DNA from 4 places in the Sediminibacillus dalangtanensis genome. Region 1 is predicted to be linked to each of the others. Evidence: riboswitches for the same ligand, from Rfam matches in the RefSeq annotation. Region 1 holds a riboswitch; each other region holds the start of a gene.

Region 1 (5,607 bases):
GATTAGCTGCCTGTCCTGCCTTGAGCATCGCAGTAACCTGCGGTGCAGTCAGCGTACCGATATTCAATACTAGCGCATCCGCTACCGCTGCCATGTCAGCCGCTTCCTCTTCCGCATTAGCCATGACCGGGGAAGCCCCCATGGCCAGCAGCCCGTTTGCCGTGAAATTAGTGACGACTTGGTTGGTAATGTTGTGAATTAACGGTTGTCTATCTCTCACATTCATTAGTAAACTGGCAATCTCATTCATTAGAATCCACCCCTTTCTTCTTACCGGGCAGTCCGTTCATCCGGTATCCCCAGTGGTTGGTCGGACCGTTCCCCTTACCGATTCCTAGTGTATGGTGAATAGCGGCAGTGATGAATTCCTTGCCTATAGCAACCGCTTCCGGTATTGTTCTTCCTTTTGCCAGTTCAGAAGTGATGACTGCAGAAAAGGTACAGCCGGTTCCATGCGTATGCTTGGTTTCTAGCCTTGGCGATTGAAACAATTGATATCCCTGTTTGTCATATAAAACATCAACAGCCTCTCCCGGCAGGTGTCCGCCTTTTACGATTGCCGCTCCAGCTCCAAGCTCTTCTACAATCAGCCTGGCCGCCCGTTTGGCATCTGATAAATTCTTTATCGGAAACTCGACCAGTATTTCCGCTTCCGGAATATTCGGTGTGGCAATAGCTGCCAAGGGAATCAGTTTATCTCGGACTGTTTGTTTTGATTTTTCTTCCATCAACTCATGACCACTTTTTGCCACCATGACAGGGTCGATTACATAAGGGGATTGTTGATTTACCAGTTTACCGGCAATCAACTCCATCATTTCACTGGTAGCAATCATTCCCGTTTTTACCGCATCAGGCATAATATCCTGAAATACTGCATCCAGCTGTTTTTCGATAAAATCGACTGGCAAGTGCTGAACATCCTTCACTCCCATTGTGTTTTGGGCAACTACAGAAGTGACCACACTCATCCCGTACACTTCTCTTTCCTGGAAACTTTTCAAATCTGCCTGAATGCCAGCTCCGCCTGTAGGATCGGTCCCAGCAATGGTCAAAGCACTTGCAATCATGCTGCTTCCCCCTCTCTGTTTTTTTAATGAAACGTCTGTATCTGTTGATCAGACGATAACGAAAACGGCCATTCTTCCTGCGTATAGGCCATATCCCAAAAACGATATTCCAGTTGGCAGCTTTTTATAAAGGCTTGGGCCGCTTTTTGCTTATCCTGTTCACTGGCGTTGGATGCCCAACGATCGATTTTCCTGCATAACTCATGGGTGACTTCCGCGATTTCCCCATCTGCATAAAAGGAAATCCATTCATAAAACGGATGGGAAGTATCCGGCTGTTTTTCTTCCAATATGGCCCGGCCGATTTCCAGATAGGTCCATGGACATGGAAGCAACGCTGCCAGGGTTTCGCCCATCGTTCCGCTGTATGCGGCTTTGCTCATGTGAGCGACATAGTGATCAGCAGTAGGTGGCAACGGACTTCCTTGCAGGTCGTCGTAGTTGACGCCTGCCACCCGGCAGAAATTCTCATGTGGATGAATTTCACTGTTGAGGACGAATCCGATTTGTTCCTGAAAAAAGCCCATGTCGGACCGGTCCTCGCACTTCGAAATCGCCAGGCCGTATATTCGATTGAAAGCAGATAAATATTCATAATCTGCTTTTACATAGTGAATCAAAGCCTGCTTAGGTACATTCCCTTCCGCTATTCCCCTGATAAAAGGATGCTGTAGAATTCCTTCAAAAACTTCATCTGCCTGCTTTCTTAATTGTTCAGAAAATGTCACGGTAAAACTCCTCCCTTGTTTTGGAGGAAGCCCAGAACCTCTGGGAAATGGAGGGGAAATAATATCGAAGAAAAGAACAATTGATTGGTAAGCCGAACTCCGTTCCCGGAACGCAAAAAACCGCTCCAGGAAACTGGAGCGGTTTATTCAATCTTGGTAAGGTTTATCCAAAGATAGACGAATCCCGTCTCCACTTTCCTACGCTGGTACTAACCAGTTCAGGTTCAAAGGGACCAAGGTTATTCCTTATCTCAGCCTTAGAGGCGCCCCTAGTGGACTTCCAAAATATTTAACTACTTTTACTAAAACATGAATGGATCAGAATGTCAAACAAGCTATTATCATGTGAAATATTCAATTGTTGCCTTAGGAAACAGCTTATGGATGGTCGATTTCAAAACATCTTTCATTTCTTCTTGTTCCTCATCCTTATAGACGTACTTGCCAATACCATACCTGCCCCATTTCCATTTCCGCTTCGATTCATCCAGCTCCAGTTTAGTCATCGGGTAATTTTTTTCAATGACCCGTTTAGCTGGCTGCGTAAATCGATGTTGGATCAGTTCGAATGTCAGATCTTTTTTTGCGGAAGACGGCAGCGCATCCGCCAGCCTTTCCAGCATTTCCGGATAGCCTTCCTGCCAACCTTCATGCAAATAAATCGGGGCGACAATAAAACCGAGCGGATATCCGGCTTCCGCTACTTTTGTCGCTGCACCTATCCGTTCGGCAAGCCTGGAAGTCCCTGGTTCAAAATACTTAATCACATAATCATCGTTAATACTGAACCGGAACCTGGTTCTGCCGTTATGTTCAGCATCAAGCAGGTGATCGACATGGGCAAATTTTGTCACAAATCGGAGTTTCCCGTAGGTCGACTTTCCAAAATATTCGATTGCACGTTTCAACGTATGGGTCAGGTGATCAATCCCGACAATATCCGAAGTACAGGAAGCTTCGAATCGCGTGAATTCCGGCGCCCGGTCACGCATGTACTTTTCCGCTGCGTCAAAAATTTCATCGGTGTTGACATATGTCCGGATGTACGGCTTGCTGCCCATCGTCGTTTGCAAGTAACAATAATGGCAATGCCCCATGCACCCTGTCGCAAATGGTATCGCATATTCGGCAGACGGCTTGGATGTATCAAACTTCAGTGTTTTTCTTATCCCTACAACGAGCGTCGATTTTGCATTACGGTATTTCTGAAAGTCGTTTTCCCCCGGCAAATTACGGACTTGATTATGGGAGGTCGTTTCCCGGATTTCGATTCCCATCCCCTTAAATTTATCGATAAGCTCGCGACCAAGCGGATACTCCATGGCCCTTGGCTCTACATATACCAGCTGCGGAACAAACGGTTTAACCATGCAACCCCTCCGAACCCTCTGTACCAAATGCAACCTGATATGCGTGTTCTGCTTCTTGTTCTGAGCGATATACTGCCACTTCTTCCGTTAATGGATAGTATGTATCGTACAAAAACAGCGCCAGTTCATTTCCATTGTCCGGATCAGCCACCACTGCAGCCTCCTGCACATTGGCCACCCCTTGCACATGCGGATTCCGGATAATCACATAAACCACCTCACCTGGCATATAACCCTGATTATACTCCATCATTTCACCCAACTCTCCATCAAGATAACCTTATTATCCCAATCCCCCCAAAAATTATTATAAAAAACAGGATAAAAAAACGGGGTCAGTCCCCGACAACAACCCAGAAGTGCTAATGACTGGCTCTGGGGACTGACCCTCCTGTACAGATCTCTTACACGGCAAACACAATATACAGACTAAAAACAGCGCGGCCAAAACAATATGTTGAGAAGTCCACCCTTTGGGGACTGGCCCCGTTATCCACGCATCAACAAGGGGGCGGTTCCATAAGTCGGTGAAAGACTTATGGAACCGCCCCCTTAGTTTTATTCGGGTATGCCGATGGCTTTTAAGGGCCATATTCTCAATTTAACATCGCCGATGACACTGTCGTCTTCGATGAAACCAAAGTACCTGCTGTCCTTACTGACCAGACGGTTGTCTCCCAGAACAAAAAGGCAGCCTTCCGGCACGATGCTTTTGCCGGCAACTTCTTTCAGTGTGAAATTGTTTGTGAGATACTGGCTTTGCGATAAACTTTTTTTGTATTCTTCCAAGTATGGCTCTTCCACTTGCTTGTCATTGATATAAAGGATATCTTCCTTCACTTCGATTTTATCGCCCGGAAGGCCGATAACCCTTTTCACGTAAGCATCGTCAGAGTCTGGTGCCTGAAATGCAATCTCATCGAAACGCTCAATTTTACCTATTTTACTGAGGATGATGCGATCACCGTCATGCAAAGTCGGCATCATCGACTCGCCTTCCACAATCGAAGGCGTAATCAGATAATGACGGCAAACGATGACAATCGTTAGTGCCACCAAAATCGTTTTCAGCCAGGATAGCACTTCATGCTTCACGCTATTGTTATTCATTTATCTCCCCAACCTTTTTGAGAGGAAGCCCATCGCGTAATAGAAAGCGAAATTCTTCCTACCTTTTACTTTAACTTAGTAGAAGAACCTTACCTAATCGAATCCAGTACGAGTTACAAAGCCACAGGTAATTCTTCCTAAACATTTTATCCTGCAAGATAAAAACTTTCGATGCATTTTTTTGTAGACTGATCGCGTTTTGTTTCGTCTTTATTCACGGAGGTAATTCAAATGAAAACATTTACGTACACACTCATTTTTGTTTTTCTGTTACTGATTGCCAGCTTTATCGCAATTTCATTCTACAGCGGGATCCCAGATGAACCAGAAGAAGAGAAATCGACAAAAGTCAGGTACCAGGACTCCTCTCTCCATGTGGAAGAGGAAGTCCTTCTTCCGGACCTTCAACTTAAAGCGGAGGCTGCCATATTGGTAAATGCAGATACCCACCAAATATTATATGAAAAACAAATCAATCAATCGCTTCCGGTAGCAAGCATGTCAAAAATGATGACCGAATACCTCGTCCTGGAAGCAATCGACCAAGGAACAATAACCTGGGATCAACAAATTCCCATTAGTGACTATGCGTACACGATTTCTAATACACCCGGCTACTCTTCGATACGGTTAAGAAAAGACCTTACCTATTCCATAGAAGAACTATTCCATGCCACAGCCATTCATTCCGCAAATGGAGCTGCTATCGCACTTGCTGAAGCTGTTGCTGGCAATGAACGAGATTTTGTCCGGAGAATGAATGATACCGCCAAAACATTCGGAATGGATGATACCGTTTTCGTCAATAGTACGGGACTGAACAATCAAGATTTAGGTGCCTATCGCTACGAAGATCTAGAGCATGCAGATAATGCAATGTCGGTAAAAGATGTAGCGACGTTAGGTTTGGCGCTTCTGAACAAGCACCCGGAAATCCTGGAAACATCTTCGCTAGCCGATGACACCGTTTCCCACGGCAGCCAGGATAGTACTACTTATTATAACACCAATGCCATGCTTCCTGAAATGAATACGGAAAAAATCAGCTATCCAGGTGTCGATGGCTTGAAAACGGGTTATACAGATGCAGCGGGGTATTGTTTTACCGGTACGATAAAACGGGGTAATGTCCGGTACCTATCCGTTATCATGGGCACCGAAAACGAAAATGCCCGCTTTTTGGAAACAAAAAAACTTTATGAAGCCATCCCGAAAACAGAACAGTAAATTAAGCAGGCAAGTCATTTTTCTTTGATGAACGTTCTTACTTCTTTTATACTCTTATACGTATGTTCCACCAATCAAAAAGAAAACATTCGGTATGGAAAA
Region 2 (5,607 bases), 1.0 Mb from region 1:
GGTAAATGGCTTGGTTTTGCCAACGTTGCCGTATGGACAAGTATGGAGTCTGCGTCAATTTCCTGGTAGCATCACCGTCAGCAATCGTTCCCTGATCAGCTATATTAACGATATCGGCGAAAGCCTTTATCGACAGGGTATTAAGGTCTTTGCCATGGTGAACGGCCATTTGGGCAATGGAACAGCTTTGAAAGAAGCTGCTCGTGAATTGTATGAAACATGCCCGAAAATGAAAGTGTTGTATTTATTTTATCCGGGCATGAATAAGGCGGCAGAAGAAGTGAGGGAAACACCGTCCTCCCATGGCACCTATTTCCATGCCTGTGAAATAGAGACTTCCTATATGTTGTATCTTGCCCCGGAACTGGTAGAAATGGAGAAGGCGATCAATGATATTCCTGATATTCCGTTGAGTGCAGATGTCACGCCTACCCCTTGGGAGGAATTCACGGAAACCGCTGTATTAGGGGATGCCACCCTGGCGACAGAGGATAAGGGGATTTATATAATTGATATCGCCTTAAAAAACATGGTTCAATTAATAGAAGCGGCTAAACAGGAGACAGAACAAAACTAGGGAGGGTTTGGATGTTAGCCAATTACTTTGAAAAGGTTCATTCTCTGTTACAAGTAATCGAAGAAAAAGAGTTTACAGCTTTGCGCGAGGCTGCTGAAAAAATTTCTGCCTCGCTGCAGAACGATGGAGTGATCCACTTGTTTGGGTGTGGCCATTCGCATATTTTGACGGAAGAGGTTTATTATCGTGCAGGTGGACTAGTCCCCGTGCATCCGATCCTTCATGAACCGTTGATGCTGCACGAAGGAGCAGTCCGTTCTTCTACGTTGGAAAGAAAGAATGACTATGCAGCAAAGTTCATGGAGGAGCAGGACATCCGCCAAGGAGATATCATGGTGGTGTTGTCTACCTCTGGACGCAATCCGGTACCCGTTGACGTTGCGGGGATTGCCAAAGAGAAAGGCGCCTTTGTCATCGGAATCACCTCGATACAGTATTCACAAAGCCAGCCATCACGCCATACAAGTGGCAAGCATTTGTTTGATGCGGTGGATTTTGTGATTGATAATCATGCTCCGGTTGGAGATGCACTGCTTAGCCACCCGGAGGTACAAGTGAATTTCGCACCGAGCTCAACGGTGATTGGAGCTGCTATTATTAATGGATTATTTGCGGAAGCTATTAAACGGATGTCGGAGGATGGCTTTCAGCCGCCTGTCTTTTTAAGCGGTAACATAGAAGGCGCTGATGAGCATAACCAGCAGTTGATTGAAAAATACTCGGATCGGGTAACGTTATAGATAGGGAAAAGGTAACCGCAGAGCCTCGGTTACCTTTTCTTGTTTCCGCTTTTGTCTTATAGTGGGGATAGATGGTTAGGAGGGATTATGTATGGGACTCGTTGCTATTATTACCTATGTAATATCGTTGTTTATTCTCTATGTTGTCATTGAAACAGCGGTGAAAAACGGAATCAACAAATCAAATGTCGGTCGCCATTTCGATATGGACCGCCTAGAAGAACCAGAGGACACAAAGAAATCTTTGTTTGATACGGATTTGGATAAGGATTGAAAAAGCGAAGAACGGATTCATTATTTCATTGACAATACCTGTTCATTATGTGTTAAGATAACGATACAAAATAGAATAAGTTGTTTGTCCACTAGGGGTACCTTGAAATAGATGATGGCATCTATGGAAGAAAGGTTGAGATTAAAGTGAAACTTTAAGACCCTTGGAACCTGATCTGGTTGATACCAGCGGAGGGAAGTGGAGTAGCGGATACATATAGACTTGTGTGCTTCATGATATATCCAATACAACCACTTTCTTTGCGCTGGTAAAGAAAGTGGTTTTTTTGTGCAAAAAAAAATTTTATTAATAGGAGGAAGGACTTAATCATGAGTAAAGGGTTGAAATTGACAGATTTGTTGGTAACGATTATTGTCGCAATTATTTTCGGGATCATTTATAAATTATGGGGACCTTTATATGGGGTGCTCTCCACCTTTGGTCTCCAAGTAGAACAGCTGATTTATGGTATGTGGTTTATTGCAGCCATAGTTGCGTTTCTGATTATTCGAAAACCAGGTGTAGCTTTGCTTGCTGAGGTGGCGGCTGCTCATGGTGAATTTATTTTTGGTGGGGAATGGGGAATATCCACCCTATTATTTGGTATTGGCCAGGGATTAGCTGCGGAACTAATCTTTGCTGTCTTTCGTTACAAGCGTTACGACTTGTTCGTTGTATGTCTAGCAGGTATTGCCTCAGGATTTGCTTCGCTTGGTATTGATTATTTTTACGGTTATATCAATGATTTGGCGCTATGGAATTTCTTGTTGATGGTCGGCTTCCGATTACTCAGTTCCGTTATTATCGCTGGTATGGTCGGTTACACAATTGTCCAAGCGTTGGAAAAAACAGGGGTTACCAGCTTGGTTCGCCAAGCCTCAATAGAAGATTATAAGGCCTTGGAGTAGAAAGGTGGATGGCCATGACTACTGTTTCCAGTGTGAAAAACTTGCGTTTGAAGTTTCCAGGGAATGATTCTATGCTGTTAAAAGATTTTTCGATTTCTTTTGAACAGGGAGAAAAAGTACTGTTGTTAGGCCCATCCGGTGCTGGTAAATCTACGCTTTTGCAAGTACTCGCTGGATTGATTCCCAAATCCATTGATGTACCGGTAAAAGCAGATCAATGGACGATACCGGAAAGCTGGGGTTTTTTATTTCAAGATCCAGATACACAATTTTGTATGCCTTATGTAGATGAGGAAATTGCGTTCGTTCTTGAAAACTTAAAAATCCCGCAAGCCCAGATGAATGATCAAATACATTATTATTTACATCAAGTCGGCCTGAAACTTGATTCGATTCATACTAATATCCAAACACTTTCTGGTGGGATGAAGCAGCGATTAGCAATTGCTTCGATACTGGCTCTTCAGCCGGAAGTGCTATTTTTAGACGAACCAACCGCGTTGCTTGACCCGGATGGAACCAGCCAGGTTTGGAAAACAATTAAGGATATAGGAACAGATAAAACGGTGATCATTGTAGAGCACAAAATAGATGAAGTGGTTGATTATGTTGATCGTGTCGTTCTTTTTAATGCGCAAGGTGAACTCCTTGGGGATGGTCCAAAGGATGTTATTTTTCAACAGTATAAACAGACTCTTTACAAACAAGGGATATGGTACTCAGGGATATGGGACGATTATCTGCAAGGCAGTCGCCCCAGCAAGCCGGATATCTCTAATATCAGGAAAATACCAGTCCTTTCATTGAATCAATTTTCCGGGTTCAGGGGCAAGAACAAAAGAGTCGAAGTAGATCATGCCGACATTTATTCCGGTGAATGGATAGCGGTATTGGGTGAAAATGGAGCTGGAAAAACGACCCTGCTTCAATCCTTGATGGATTTAATAAAAACGAGCGGCTCCTATCATGTCTTTGGAAAGAATACAAAGAAAATAAAACGTCTTTCCGATTTTGTGTCATTTGTTTTCCAGAATCCCGAATTACAATTTGTAACGAATTCCGTTTACGACGAGTTAGCTTATACATTGCGGATACTAGGTTGGGATGCAGGAAAGATTGATCACCGGGTTTACCATTTGCTGCAGTTATTTCATTTAGATACTTATAAAACCCAACATCCTTATCAACTTTCCATGGGGCAAAAGCGAAGATTGAGTGTCGCAGTAGCACTAGCCCAAAACCAGCCGATTTTGCTTTTGGATGAGCCTACGTTTGGTCAAGATGCAGTCAACACATTTGCAATATTGGAAGAGTTAGAGCGGTTACGAAGAGAAGGTACTACTATCGTGATGGCAACCCATGACGGGCAAATTGTAAGGAATTTTGCCAGTAGATGCTGGTATATAGAAAATGGCAGGATGACGAAAGATGTTGCTGCACAAGAATATACCGACATTTATCCTTCCTATGTCTTGTAATAAGGAGAGAGAATAAATGCTATGGGAATTTTCCTATAAAGAAACCTGGCTTCATAAAATCAATCCAAGTTTTAAACTGGTGTTAGTTTTCCTGCTTTGTATCCAGGTACTCTTTATCCATAATCTAAATTTTATCATTAATTATATGTTGGCTGTACTAGTACTTTATCTATGCTTTACAGGACATCCATGTAAGCGGCTGTTACTTATTTCTGTTCCATTTATCATCCTGTTTTTGACTTCTTCCACCTCGATGATTTTTTTCGGAAAAGGGGAGGAAACGTGGTTTGAGTGGGGTTTGGTTCATATTACGGAAGAAAGCTTTTTTAGAGGGCTCCATATCGGTGTACGTGGACTTATATTTGCCGTGTTGGGGGTAGTTTTTGCGCTGACAACGAGACCGGTGTATTTGTTTTATTCCTTGATGCAGCAACTGAAGTTAAGGCCGAAATATGCATACAGTTTTATGGCAGCAGTTCAGTTGATCCCTATCATGGTTGAAGAGATGCAAAATCGGCGACATGCATTGAAAGTACGGGGATTACAATACGGGACCGGGTTTGGGGGTTTTATTGAAAAATTCCGTCTTTACTCGATTCCGCTGCTTTCTCAAAGTATTCGAAGGGCCCATCGTCTTGCGGTGGCCATGGAGGCAAAAAGTTTTCAGGGATCAGCGAACCGGACTTTTTATTACAAAATGGGGTTCTCCTGGTTAGATACCATATTCCTGTTATACTTCATCATATTCATCTCTGCATCTTATCTGTTGGCGATATACTTCCCTTATTTTCCTGCTGCAGATGTTCGTTTTAACTAAAGTCAAGTGGATCTTCAGCTCGCGCTCATCCCGCTGGAGTCTGTGTACCTTGCCTCCGTTAGATAGAAATAATTTTTCTTCTGGTGTGTTTTTTGTTATGCCTATTTCCGTAGCGATGAGAAGCACACATCAAACGACAGGATAAAACGAGAATATACAACTAAAAACCGAGCGAATTCATAAGCATTTAGAATTCGTTCGGTTTTTTCTTCAGTGGCCATGCTTTTGTCCCGGCTTTTACTGTGCCGCTAAAATTGTCGTCATATCATTCTTGATTTTTTTGGGTATTCCCAGCACTAGGGGAGTGCTTTTTGATAGCTCACCTTAGCTTTTGTAAACCATACATCAAACATAACAAAAAAACGTCCCATATCGCGGGACGTCTTTATAATTGTCTATTATCTTTCGAAATCTGCTAGAAACATAGAATCTTGACGTTAGTTTTAGAACTTCTGCCCGCCGGTAAGATTCGAGCCTTCGATAAAGTAGCGTTGAAAATAAAAGAACAATAGAATGATCGGCAAAAGAACGGTGGTAGACATCGCCATTAAGTAGTTCCACTGGGTGGAAACCGTTCCTTTAAATGTTTGCAGTCCAATTTGCAGGGTGTACAGATTTTCATCATTCAGGTAGAGCAGCGGACCAAGCAAATCATTCCAGGAGCCATTGAAGGAGAAAATGGCTACGGTAATTAACGCTGGTTTAATTTGTGGCAGCATGATCCTCCACCAAATTTGAAAATGGTTGGCGCCATCCATTTTTGCTGCTTCCACCATATCTTTCGGGATGGTCCGCATGAATTGCCTGATCAGG
Region 3 (5,607 bases), 420 kb from region 1:
CAACTCGGTTTCTTTCCCGGAATTTTCTTTTTCCCCCTCCTGTTGCGCACCACTTTGCTCGGAACTATCACTATCGGTAGACATATTGCTATCGTTTTGAGTGTTTTCTGAAGAAGTGTCTTCTGCCTCTTCCTGAGTGGATGGCTTTGCATCTCCGTTAGAGTCTGTACCAGAAACGGATTGATCCTCTGATGTGTTTGTATCTACTTCTTTACTTTTATCCTCTGCACAGCCAACCAGCAAAAGAACGAGCGAAAGCAAGGCGACAGTGCAGTAAAGCAGCTTGATTGGTTTCTTCATTCTATCTTCCCTTCCCCTTTCCACCCCACCAAGTACGTGTTATGAAAAAAACACAATAAATTCATTATAAGCCATGTTATTCCTATATAAAAGATGGAAATCGGAAAGTCCAAAGGATTTCATTTTATGGAGAAGAAAAAAGTCGGACACCGGATTACAGCGCCTCTTTAAATAATGAATCCAGGTCGCCTCTCTCTCGTTTTATGTAAACCCTAGCTCAGCTGCATCTCTATAAAAAGCCTCTGACTTTTGAAATAACAAATGCAACATCAGCAATAGCCTATTGTCTAATTGTAAAACATAATCACCAAAAAAAACCAAAATTAGTATAACATAATTAATTAATTATGTTATACTAATTTTAAAATGAAGCTGGAGGAGATGTAGATGGCAGAGAAGCGGTACATTCGCTGGTTCAAGGAGATCCGTAAAGGAGATATTCCGCTGGTGGGCGGGAAAGGGGCTAACTTAGGCGAACTCACCAATGGAGGAATCAAGGTTCCGCCTGGTTTTTGTGTAACCGCGGAAGCATATAGTGATTTTGTTAAGGAACGTAACCTGGATAAACAAATACTCGAAGAGGTAAAGCAGCTGGATATGGAGAATAACGCCCAGCTTCAAAGCGCAAGTGCTCTGATCCGGGAGTTGATCCTTCAAACGGATATCCTGAAAGCGATTGAAGAGGAAATTCGTGAAGCGTACGCAACATTTCAATCAAACCTTCAAGTGGATGACTTGTTTGTAGCGGTTAGAAGTTCCGCAACAGCGGAGGACTTGCCTGAAGCATCCTTTGCTGGACAACAGGATACGTACTTAGAAATTAAAGGGATTTCGGAAGTGATCCGGCACGTTAAAAAGTGTTGGGCATCCCTGTGGACGGCACGTGCCATTTATTATCGGGAAAAACAGCATTTCGACCACTTCGATGTATCTCTTTGCGCTGTCGTCCAGAAAATGGTGAACAGTAAAAAAGCCGGTGTGCTGTTTACTTCCAATCCTGTCACAGAAAATCATAACCAGATGATGATCAACGCCAGCTGGGGGCTGGGTGAATCCGTCGTTTCCGGCATGGTCTCCCCTGACGAATATATCGTTGATAAAAAAAATAATAGGGTCTTGGAAAAGCATATCGCCACGAAAAACTTCCTTGTCGTCAAAAACGAGAAAGCAGTCGGAACGTCAAAAGTCGCCGTCAAAGAATTTTTGGGGGAAGACCTGGTAACGCAACAATGCCTGACAGCAACAGAAATCAGCCGACTCTCTGCTGATGCACTGCGAATCGAAAAAATGTATCACTCTCCACAGGATATTGAGTGGGCGATCGATTGTGACACCAATGAATTATATATTTTACAGGCTCGGCCGATTACCACGTTAAAAAAGGAGGAAACGGTTGTGAAGGAACAAGTGGAAATAAAACGAGTGGCGCTTTTGCGGGGGCTTGCTGCATCCCCTGGAACAGGAAGTGGGAAGGTAAGGAAAATCAAAGATATCACCGAAATTTCGAAAGTGGAGGAAGGGGATATCCTGGTAACCATCATGACCAACCCGGATATGATGCCGGCCATGAAAAAAGCTGCAGCCGTTGTGACCGATGAAGGTGGCCGGACTTGCCACGCTGCCATTGTTTCCAGAGAGTTCGGCATCCCCTGTATTGTGGGGTCCAACAATGCAACCGAAGTGTTGAAGGAAGGAATGGAAGTCACCGTGGATGCCACACGAGGTGTCGTCTATCAAGGCATTTTAGAGGAACCAGCCGAAAAAAATAGAGAAAGAAACCAGACACCATCCGTTATAGACCAAATGAATCTTCATCAGCTGGCTCCGATTACCGGGACGAAGGTTTACATGAACCTTGGCGAGCCGGATTTGATCGGAAAATACAAAGACCTGCCGTTCGATGGAATAGGGCTGATGCGTACAGAATTCATTTTCACCCACCTTGTCGGCGCCCATCCTATGTATCTATTGCGAAATGGCGAAGAAAAGCAATTTATCGATAAAATGGCCGAGGGCATCACAAAGGTGGCGCAAGACGTTTACCCTAAGCCTGTCGTAGTAAGGTTGAGCGACTTCCGTTCCAACGAATTTAGAGGATTGAAAGGCGGGGAAGAAGTAGAACCGATCGAAGCCAATCCGATGATCGGGTGGAGAGGGGTTTCCCGTTATATATCTCCGGAATACGAGGAAGGTTTCCGTCTGGAATGCCGCGCCATAAAAAAAGTGCGGGAAGACTATGGACTGATAAATGTGTGGACCATGCTTCCTTTCGTCCGAACTACTTGGGAAGTAAAGAGAGTCAAAGAAATCATGGCAGAGGAAGGTCTCATACAAGATCAGCAATTCAAAATTTGGATTATGGCCGAAGTGCCGTCCGTCATATTCGAAGCGGAAGAATTCGCGAAAATGGTTGACGGATTTAGTATCGGGAGTAATGATTTGACCCAGTTAGTGCTTGGTTCCGACCGGGATTCGGGAATTCTGAACACCATGGGTTACTTTGATGAACGCAATCCTGCTGTGAAAAAAGCGATCAAAATGCTAATACAAGGTGCCCATAAACATAATAAGAGCGTCTCAATCTGTGGGCAAGGGCCATCCTTGTATCCCGAATTCACAGAATTCCTTATCCAGGAAGGAATCGACAGTGTGAGCGTGAACCCGGATACGGTAGCCGGCACAAGGAGATTGGTTGCATCCGTCGAGCAGCGGATGATTATGAACAAAATAAGAGAATTATAAATTCTTTAGCAAAGTAACCAATGAGGCGCTTCATCAGAGCTTCATTGGTTTTCTATAGATTTCATTCAAGGGTGATGTGTTACCTAGTACGGCATCTCGCAGCACTTTACACATTTAAAAAGAGAGACTCAACTAAATAAACGAGATGAAATCAAGCAAATTTAAAATCAGTCCTTTTGTGACGCGGGAAATGGGAAACACATTCTATGTGACTGTCGTTTCTTGAATGAATAGAGGGTTATGCGATCAGTGGTGAGTGGTTTGTTGAATCCGAAAGAGCTTTTCCTGTATTTACACATATATCCTAGTCTTGAAAAAAGACCTATGTTATACTTAATGAAAATCACATATGTTTACACTGGGGGTGCCTTATAAGGCTGAGACAGATAGTATTCTGGACCCTTTGAACCTGATCTGGGAAATACCAGCGTAGGGAAGTGGGATTGAAACTTTTATATTATGACTGTTTATAATATATTGACTAAAAGGCCACCCCTATATCCGGGTGGCCTTTTTGCGTCCCGCGAAGCGATGAAAATAGCACGAATATGAAGAAGGCGGCCGCAGTTCATTAAAGACAGCGCTATCCAAGAGGGGGGGAGGATTATGGGGAAGGGAGAACTGCATATCGTTTCAACCGGAAATCAACGACCAGAAAAATTAGCCGAAATCGCAGGGGACATACATCCCTACATAACGGCCCTTCATATACGTGAGAAGCATAAAACGGCTAAGGAAATCTATCAACTGATTGAATTGTTACTAGACAGTCAAGTACCCGCTTCTAAAATCATCGTAAATGACCGGTTAGACGTTGCCCATGTGATGAAGCTCTGCGGTGTTCATTTAGCGTATCATTCTTTACCGATCGGCCCAGTGAAGGAAAATTTCCCTGATTTACGCGTTGGTTGTTCCGTTCATTCCCTAGAGGAAGCAATTTCTGCTCAAAAGCAAGGTGCTGATTATGCATTCTTTGGCCATGTTTTTCCCACCCAGTCCAAACCAGGATCAGCACCACGAGGAGTGGAACAATTACGGTCAGTTTCATCGTCTGTCTCTATGCCGGTGATAGCGATAGGAGGAATCAAACCTGGCAATGTAAACGAGGTGATGGAAGCTGGTGCGAAAGGGGTAGCTGTGATGTCGGGTGTTTTGGAGGCGAACCAGCCTCTGGGGAAAGTGAAAGAATATGTTTCCCGACTTTCTATCTCAAACAAGTTTAGATAGGAAGTGCTAAGCGGAAAGGAGGACTTTGTAATGCCTGATAAGTACGATTGTATTGTGATTGGCGGAGGGGTCAATGGGGGTTCTGTAGCGTATAACCTTGCAAAAAGGGGCAAAAAAGTCCTTTTGCTGGAAAAGGACCGTCTGGCAAGCAAAGCTTCTGGAGCGGCAGCAGGGATGCTGGCGGCGCAGGCTGAACTGGAGGAAGATGGGCCCTTATTCCACTTGGCAAAGAAAAGCAGGTCGAAGTTTCCTATGCTTGCAAAGGAAATAAAAGAGTTAACTGGAATAGACATTGAATTAAGCAATAAAGGGATGTACAAAGTGGCCTTAACAGAAGAGGAGGAATATCGTTTTAAGCAAATAATCGAGAGCCAAACCAGGGCGGGAGAGCAAGCGGAATGGATGAGTCAAAAGGAAGTAAGCAGAAGAGAGCCAGGCTTATCAACAGCCATCCGGGGGGCGATGTATATAGCAAAAGATGGGCAGGTGTCAGCACCGCAAGTAACACTTGGTTTTTTGAAAGCAGCTGCAGTCCTGGGGGTGGAAATAAGGGAGTTTACGGAAGTTTCCTCTTTTCTTTTTGATAATGGAAAAATAGCAGGAGTAAGGACAAGTGAAGGGAACTTTGAGAGTGACAAGGTGATTCTGACGGGAGGGGCATGGAGTGAATCCCTATTGCCTGATTCGGAAATTCCCTTTAACACTTATCCTGTAAAAGGGGAGTGCTTTTCCGTAGTCACCCATCGACCATTACTGACTGGAACGATTTTTTCTCATAGCTGTTATCTGGTACCCAAAAAAGGCGGTCGCCTTCTGGTAGGGGCTACAGTCCAACCAAATACCTTTGATCAAACCGTAACAGTGGGTGGGATTTCTTATCTGATGGAAAAGGCGAAGAAACTGGTTCCGGACATCGTACATGCAGAGTGGGAAAAAGCCTGGGCTGGAATTCGGCCGCAAACTTCAGATGGCCTTCCCTATTTAGGGGAGCATCCAGCGTACGAAGGATTGTTTGTGGCAACAGGGCATTTCCGTAATGGCATTTTGCTTTCTCCTATTACTGGCGAACTGATCGCTAGATTAGTAGATCGAGAACCGCTGTCAGCAGACTTACGTGCTTTCCGGATTGATCGCCACCTTGAGAAAACGCTTTAACGAGGAGGATTATGGATGGAGTTAATTATCAATGGTGACATGGTAGAAGTTCCGGATACTATTGCCACTGTTTCATCATTATTAGAGTACTTCGGAATTGGGGAAAAGGTTGTGATTGTGGAACTGAATCAGAACATATTAGAAAAGAATGCACATGCAGATACGAGGCTCTCTGACCGGGAC
Region 4 (5,607 bases), 1.4 Mb from region 1:
AACGTAAAAAAGGCCTTGTCTCTGCTGAACGCTTGAATCAATTGATGAAACAGGCACAAAAGGATGCGTACTGTAATGCGCTTTACGGTTATGATCCAACTTTATGGGCATCTAAACTTCATTTTCACATTACTGATGTACCTTTTTACAACTTCCCTTACACATTCGGTTATTTGTTTAGCCTTGGCATCTATGCGGATGCACTGGAATCTGGTCGAGGTTTTGAGGACAAATATGTTGCCCTTTTAAGAGATACTGGACGAATGAGTGTGGAGGAATTGGCTAAAAAACATCTGAATGTCCACCTGGACAGAATGGAGTTTTGGGAGAAAGCCATCCAATTGTGCAAGGACGATGTGGAAGAATTTTTAAAGCTGACAGAGCGATAAATACTTGTTTTATATAGTACGAAGGGAGCGGAACAACCACCCGCAGTGGTTGTTCCGCTTTCCGTTGTTATGGAGACGATTTTCGTAATACCTGAAAAGCAACAAGGTCTGAAAAAAGTGACTTGATGAATAAGAAATTTTGCCATGTGCGATTTGTAAGCCAATGCCTTTTTCAGTTCAATCAATTCGGTTGATTGAAGGATACAAGTTGGTTTTCTGGGAGACAGTTAAAAGACAGCAGAAAAACATATGCTTATACTGCCAGTTTAAGCCGCTCGCTTTAAGGCTAAAGAATAGATATAGAAATGAATGTTGTAGAAGGGAGTCTCAGTCATGTTAGCGCATCAGATCGTTTTGCTATTATTCTTAGGCTATATCGTTTTTTCCATTGATAAAAAACAGAAGTATTTTCCGGTACCAATGGTGTTGGTGCTTTTAGGAATCGCGTTATCGTTTATATCCTATTTCGATTCTCTCAAAATTACCAAGGAGATTATTTTCAACGTTTTTTTACCAGCCTTGTTGTTCACTTCCGCATACCAGTTTTCACTTGATTCGTTAAAGAAAAATAAATGGATCATTGCTACGCTTACTACTGTGGGACTAATGGCGACTGCTGGACTTCTAGGTGTCGCCATTTATTTTATCAGTGGGCCTTTCCTTCAAATTTCCCTGTTAGGAGCGCTTTTGATTGCGGCAATCCTGACACCGACTGATCCGGTCTCGGTTGTTTCCATTTTGAAGCAATCAACGGGAAATGAAAAAATAGCCGATATTGTAGAAGGTGAATCGATGGTGAACGATGGAACAAGCATCGTTGTCTATTCGGTACTTTTGACTATGTATAAAAGTGGAGAATCTTTCTCAATTGTTTCCTTCTTAAGCGAATTTTTACTCGTATCTGCAGGCGGGGTCATCCTCGGGATTATTTTTGGCTGGCTTCTCAGCAGGGCTGTGCACTATACACACCATAAACAGTACCAGGTTATGCTCAGCATCATCGTCGCATACGGAAGCTTCCATATCGCGGAAAAAATTGGTATTTCTGGTGTCTTGGCAACTGTCACTGCTGGGATCATGCTTTCTTGGGAATTCGGTAAAACGGAAAAAGAAGATTATTTCCATGACTCACTTGATGGGTTCTGGACCATTGTTGAGCCGTCTGTGTTAGCCCTCATTTTCCTGCTTATCGGCATAGATGCTGCAGATTACCTTGCATTTCCCGGCTGGGTCCTTGCTTTTATCATTTTTGTTTTATCGCTTGTTGTCCGTTTCCTTGTATTGGCTGGTTTTACGAGCGCGGTACCTGCCTGGAGGAAAAAATTCAGTGCAGGTGACGTTGGCCTGATTACCTGGTCCGGCATAAAAGGAACGATGTCGGTCGCATTATTGTTGGGATTAGAAGCGGGTGTAGATCAGGATAATGTTCTAGTGTCTTTGACTTTCGCAGCCGTCTTATTGTCATTAGTCATTCAAAGTGTCGGTGTCTATCCATTGACGAAAGAAAAAGAAAAAGAATAAGCCTGTGAAAATTTTTCTCCATCAGTTGGTGCCTTTCTTTTACTAATTGAATAGACTGCAATAGAGGTGAACGCCCATGCAGAAAATTTATTTGGTGCCAGTCGATGGCAGTGAACAATGTTTATCGGCAGTTGATCATGCTGTAGAAGCGGCGCTTGAAAGTGGTTATGGAATCCGATTGTTGAACGTCCAGCCGAAAGTCCATACACAGTATGCGCAATCAAAAGTCGGAACAAAGACGTTGGAAAACTATAAAAAGGAAACATCCGACAGAATCCTGAATCAAGCAGAAGAGAGAATAAAGGATCAGGTAGAGGTTGTTTGTAAAACACGCTGGGGAATCCCCGCAGTGGAAATATGTGAAGAGGCAAAAGGGAAAGCGATAAAAGGAATTATTCTAGCACCGCGAACAGCAAAGAAAAAGCTTGGAAGCGTCACTTATAAAGTCTTGCAAAAGTCGACTGTCCCAGTAACTGTCATTCCAGTTTAACGGTATAAGCAATAATAATTCCGCAAGATATAACTCCAATCCATCGTTTCCTTTTTGCGGTGCAAGGCAGTTTTCGTTATACTGTGTCTAACAAAAAAAGAGGATGCCGAAGTCTTCAGGGGGAGCCAACTGGCTGAGAGTGAACACTGATGTTCAGACCCTTTGAACCTGTTAGTTAACACTAGCGTAGGAATGGCGGCTTTTATGATGGCGAGGTAAGCAATGCAACGGGTATTTCCATCAGGAAAGCTTTCCCCTTTTGCATTGCTTTTTTTGTCGATAACTAAAACTATGGGGGTGTGCACGATGGAAGCAAGGCAAACACTGTTTTTGGTCGAGGTAGCTATCATGTCTGCTATGGCACTCGTACTTGATATTATTCCTTTCTTATCGTTTAAAATTTGGCCGCAAGGCGGCTCTGTATCCTTCGCCATGATACCAGTATTTCTTTTTGCTTTCAGGTGGGGCATGAAAGGGGGACTGTTGAGCGGTCTGTTGTTCGGGGCATTTCAAGTGGTGACCGGTACAGCTTATATTCTTACACCATTACAAGGATTGATAGAATACGGTTTGGCCTTTACTGCTCTCGGTACTGCAGGAGTTGTATCAACAAAGGTACAAGCAGCACTGAAAGCAGGAAAACATTCAGTATTTTTTGTGTACATTTCACTCGGTGTTCTTCTAGGATGCAGTTTGCGTTTTTTGGGTCATTTGTTGGCGGGCGTATTCTTCTTTTCGGAAAATGCGCCCGAAGGACAGCCGATTTGGCTTTACTCCGCAATTTATAATGGTTCTTACATGCTTCCGGCGTTTATATTGAGTTCGATAGTCATTTCCTTTTTGTTCTATAAACAGCCACGGTTGGCAGAAGCCAGACCATGATAACGACGAAAACGGATCGTAAGGAGGAAAAAGGAGGTTGAATTTTAATGAAGGAACTTATCGGCAACTGTATTCGTTGTAATAAAGCTGTTTATTGTAAGGATGGTTTTTTTGACGGTATTCATCATGAGGGGAAACTGCTTTGCGTTGATTGTAGTGAACAGGACGAACTGGAAGAAGAATCAGACAAACAGTGATCCTGAAGTAATTGAATCATGGTACATAATCTTAAAGCATACCAACCGATGCGTTTTCTTTCCCTGTATGGAACATTCCTAATTAACAAATAGGGGCTTGTCCGCAAAAGTCTTTCTTTTGCGACAGCCCCATATTCTTCTTAAAGGGTATTGGTTAAAATTTCTTCTACGTTATCGGTATTGGTAACGACCAGTAAAATTTTCCCTTCGTCCAATTCTTCCTCATAATTATTAGCTTCCACATCAGATAAACCTACTTCTTTCAACTTGGTACGAAGTTCGTCTCCTTTTTTATTGAACAGATTACCAACGGCACTTTTTAAGTTCATCTCGTTTAATCCGATGGTATTGGCGTCTGCATTATCTGCAACACGTTTCGACCGATCGCTGTCATGGGCAAGAACATATACGTTATCTTTATCAATGCCCTTTTGACTTAATTTGTTTACATCCTGTTGTAATTGTTCGTCGTTTGTATATTTGCGAATAAATGGTGACATATAAAGCCCTCCTTTTTTATTTTCCATTTCATAAATAAAAATACCCTTCCCACATAGAATGAAACGCTTTAAAGGGGAGCTCCAACCATACATGATGTCAGAAAAGGATAAATTTTCAGGTAAATAAATTGCTGTTCTTGGTAGTATTGTTCTAAAATGAATGCAGGTCATTAAGGGGGGAATAAATTTGAAGAAAAATATCGTAGCAACTTTTTCCATTGTCGGAGTGGATCCGGAAACAGGAGAACATGGGATTGCTGTTCAATCAAAGTTTATTGCGGTAGGGTCTGTCGTGCCGTGGGCAAAGGCTGGAGTGGGAGCAGTAGCGACCCAGGCTTTTGCCAATCCTTCTTACGGTCCACAGGGTCTTGAGCTTCTTGAAAAAGGGTACACACCTGAAGAAGTTATTGACCTTTTGACAAAAGACGATCCACAGAGGGAAGAACGTCAGGTTGGCATAGTAGATGCGAAGGGAAACAGCGCTACTTATACTGGGGTACATTGCTATGATTGGGCAGGAGGAACCCGCGGAGAAAATTTTGCGGCCCAGGGAAACATTCTCGTAAATGAAGCCACTGTTTCCCATATGGCTAAGACCTTTGAACGATCACAAGGAACATTGGCAGAACGCTTGCTGGCATGCCTGCAAGCTGCCCAAGAAGCTGGTGGGGATAGTAGAGGAAAGCAGTCGGCAGCACTGTATGTTGTGAAAGATAAGGGAGGATATGGTGGGTTCAATGACAGGCTTGTCGATTTACGGGTTGATGACCATCCTGAACCTATCCAAGAAATTATCCGTCTTTATCAGCTTCAGCAGCTTTATTTCGGTGAGATAAAACAGGAAAACGTACTTCTGATTGAGGGAACAACAAAGCAGAAGGTGATCTCTGGTTTGGTAAACAAGGGATATCTCCGGAGTATGGAAGTATCCGAGGAAGAGCTTCAGAAGGGGCTGACGGAGTACCTTCATACCGAAAATTTTGAGGAAAGGGAATTAGAACCGGGTAAGATTGATAAAGAAGTATTGGATTTTTTAAATAAGTAGTAACATTAAACGTCTTAGCCATAGAGGCTAAGGCGTTTCTTATAGGATAGCTCTGTCGCCCCAGTAGTAATACAGGGGAAAGAGTCTAGGCACTCCTTCAAGGATGCGCCGGAACTCCATGGTCTCCGATTGCATAGGCTATAGCACACACATAAGCAGTACCAATTGAAGGGAGTTCCTTGCTATGGAATTGACTGTATCCCATTGGTTGTACGGTTCTTTTACGTTATTAATTATCCTTACGATGATTTTTCGTAAAGGGGTGGTACTGCCAACGCTTCTGGGTACCTTTCTGGTTTCCTGGGTTTTTAAAGGCAGCGTCATCGGTGGATTCACAGCCATTTTTAACGCTAATCTTGTAGCTGCGAAAGAACTATTTAACATCTTTTTGATTATCACTTTTATGGTTGCGCTGCTTCATTCCTTAAAGGATCTGGATGCCGACAGACGAATGATTCAGCCAATCCAAAAGGTTATGGTCAATGGACATTTAGCCTATTTTGTATTAGTTGGTGTTACTTATGTTATTTCCCTGTTTTTTTGGCCCACCCCAGCTGTCCCTCTTATTTGCGCTCTTCTCGTT

What was found. Region 1 has a riboswitch for thiamine pyrophosphate ahead of tenA (thiaminase II). Riboswitches for the same ligand answer to the same signal wherever they lie in the genome.
Region 2: another riboswitch for thiamine pyrophosphate. It lies ahead of ERJ70_RS16015 (ECF transporter S component); the one in region 1 lies ahead of tenA (thiaminase II).
Region 3: another riboswitch for thiamine pyrophosphate. It lies ahead of tenI (thiazole tautomerase TenI); the one in region 1 lies ahead of tenA (thiaminase II).
Region 4: another riboswitch for thiamine pyrophosphate. It lies ahead of thiT (energy-coupled thiamine transporter ThiT); the one in region 1 lies ahead of tenA (thiaminase II).

What each region holds. Positions count from the first base shown of each region.
Region 1 covers NZ_CP046956.1:180,478-186,084, reverse strand. The annotation lists gene thiM (hydroxyethylthiazole kinase) at 1-250, opposite strand, end outside; gene thiD (bifunctional hydroxymethylpyrimidine kinase/phosphomethylpyrimidine kinase) at 243-1,070, opposite strand; gene tenA (thiaminase II) at 1,094-1,798, opposite strand; TPP riboswitch at 1,977-2,079, opposite strand; gene splB (spore photoproduct lyase) at 2,140-3,168, opposite strand; gene ERJ70_RS01030 (transcriptional regulator SplA domain-containing protein) at 3,161-3,418, opposite strand; gene lepB (signal peptidase I) at 3,727-4,278, opposite strand; gene ERJ70_RS01020 (D-alanyl-D-alanine carboxypeptidase family protein) at 4,510-5,505, shown strand.
Region 2 covers NZ_CP046956.1:3,235,602-3,241,208, reverse strand. The annotation lists gene ERJ70_RS16030 (creatininase family protein) at 1-577, shown strand, start outside; gene ERJ70_RS16025 (SIS domain-containing protein) at 589-1,317, shown strand; gene ERJ70_RS16020 (hypothetical protein) at 1,409-1,591, shown strand; TPP riboswitch at 1,675-1,805, shown strand; gene ERJ70_RS16015 (ECF transporter S component) at 1,921-2,499, shown strand; gene ERJ70_RS16010 (ABC transporter ATP-binding protein) at 2,514-3,977, shown strand; gene ERJ70_RS16005 (energy-coupling factor transporter transmembrane component T family protein) at 3,994-4,794, shown strand; gene ERJ70_RS16000 (carbohydrate ABC transporter permease) at 5,238-5,607, opposite strand, start outside.
Region 3 covers NZ_CP046956.1:604,660-610,266, forward strand. The annotation lists gene ERJ70_RS03255 (hypothetical protein) at 1-300, opposite strand, end outside; gene ppsA (phosphoenolpyruvate synthase) at 688-3,042, shown strand; TPP riboswitch at 3,393-3,495, shown strand; gene tenI (thiazole tautomerase TenI) at 3,649-4,269, shown strand; gene thiO (glycine oxidase ThiO) at 4,300-5,424, shown strand; gene thiS (sulfur carrier protein ThiS) at 5,440-5,607, shown strand, end outside.
Region 4 covers NZ_CP046956.1:1,572,114-1,577,720, forward strand. The annotation lists gene ERJ70_RS07915 (M3 family oligoendopeptidase) at 1-389, shown strand, start outside; gene ERJ70_RS07920 (cation:proton antiporter) at 723-1,910, shown strand; gene ERJ70_RS07925 (universal stress protein) at 1,987-2,400, shown strand; TPP riboswitch at 2,509-2,610, shown strand; gene thiT (energy-coupled thiamine transporter ThiT) at 2,707-3,282, shown strand; gene ERJ70_RS07935 (hypothetical protein) at 3,330-3,479, shown strand; gene ERJ70_RS07940 (YflT domain-containing protein) at 3,620-3,979, opposite strand; gene ERJ70_RS07945 (DUF1028 domain-containing protein) at 4,140-5,024, shown strand; gene ERJ70_RS07950 (hypothetical protein) at 5,209-5,607, shown strand, end outside.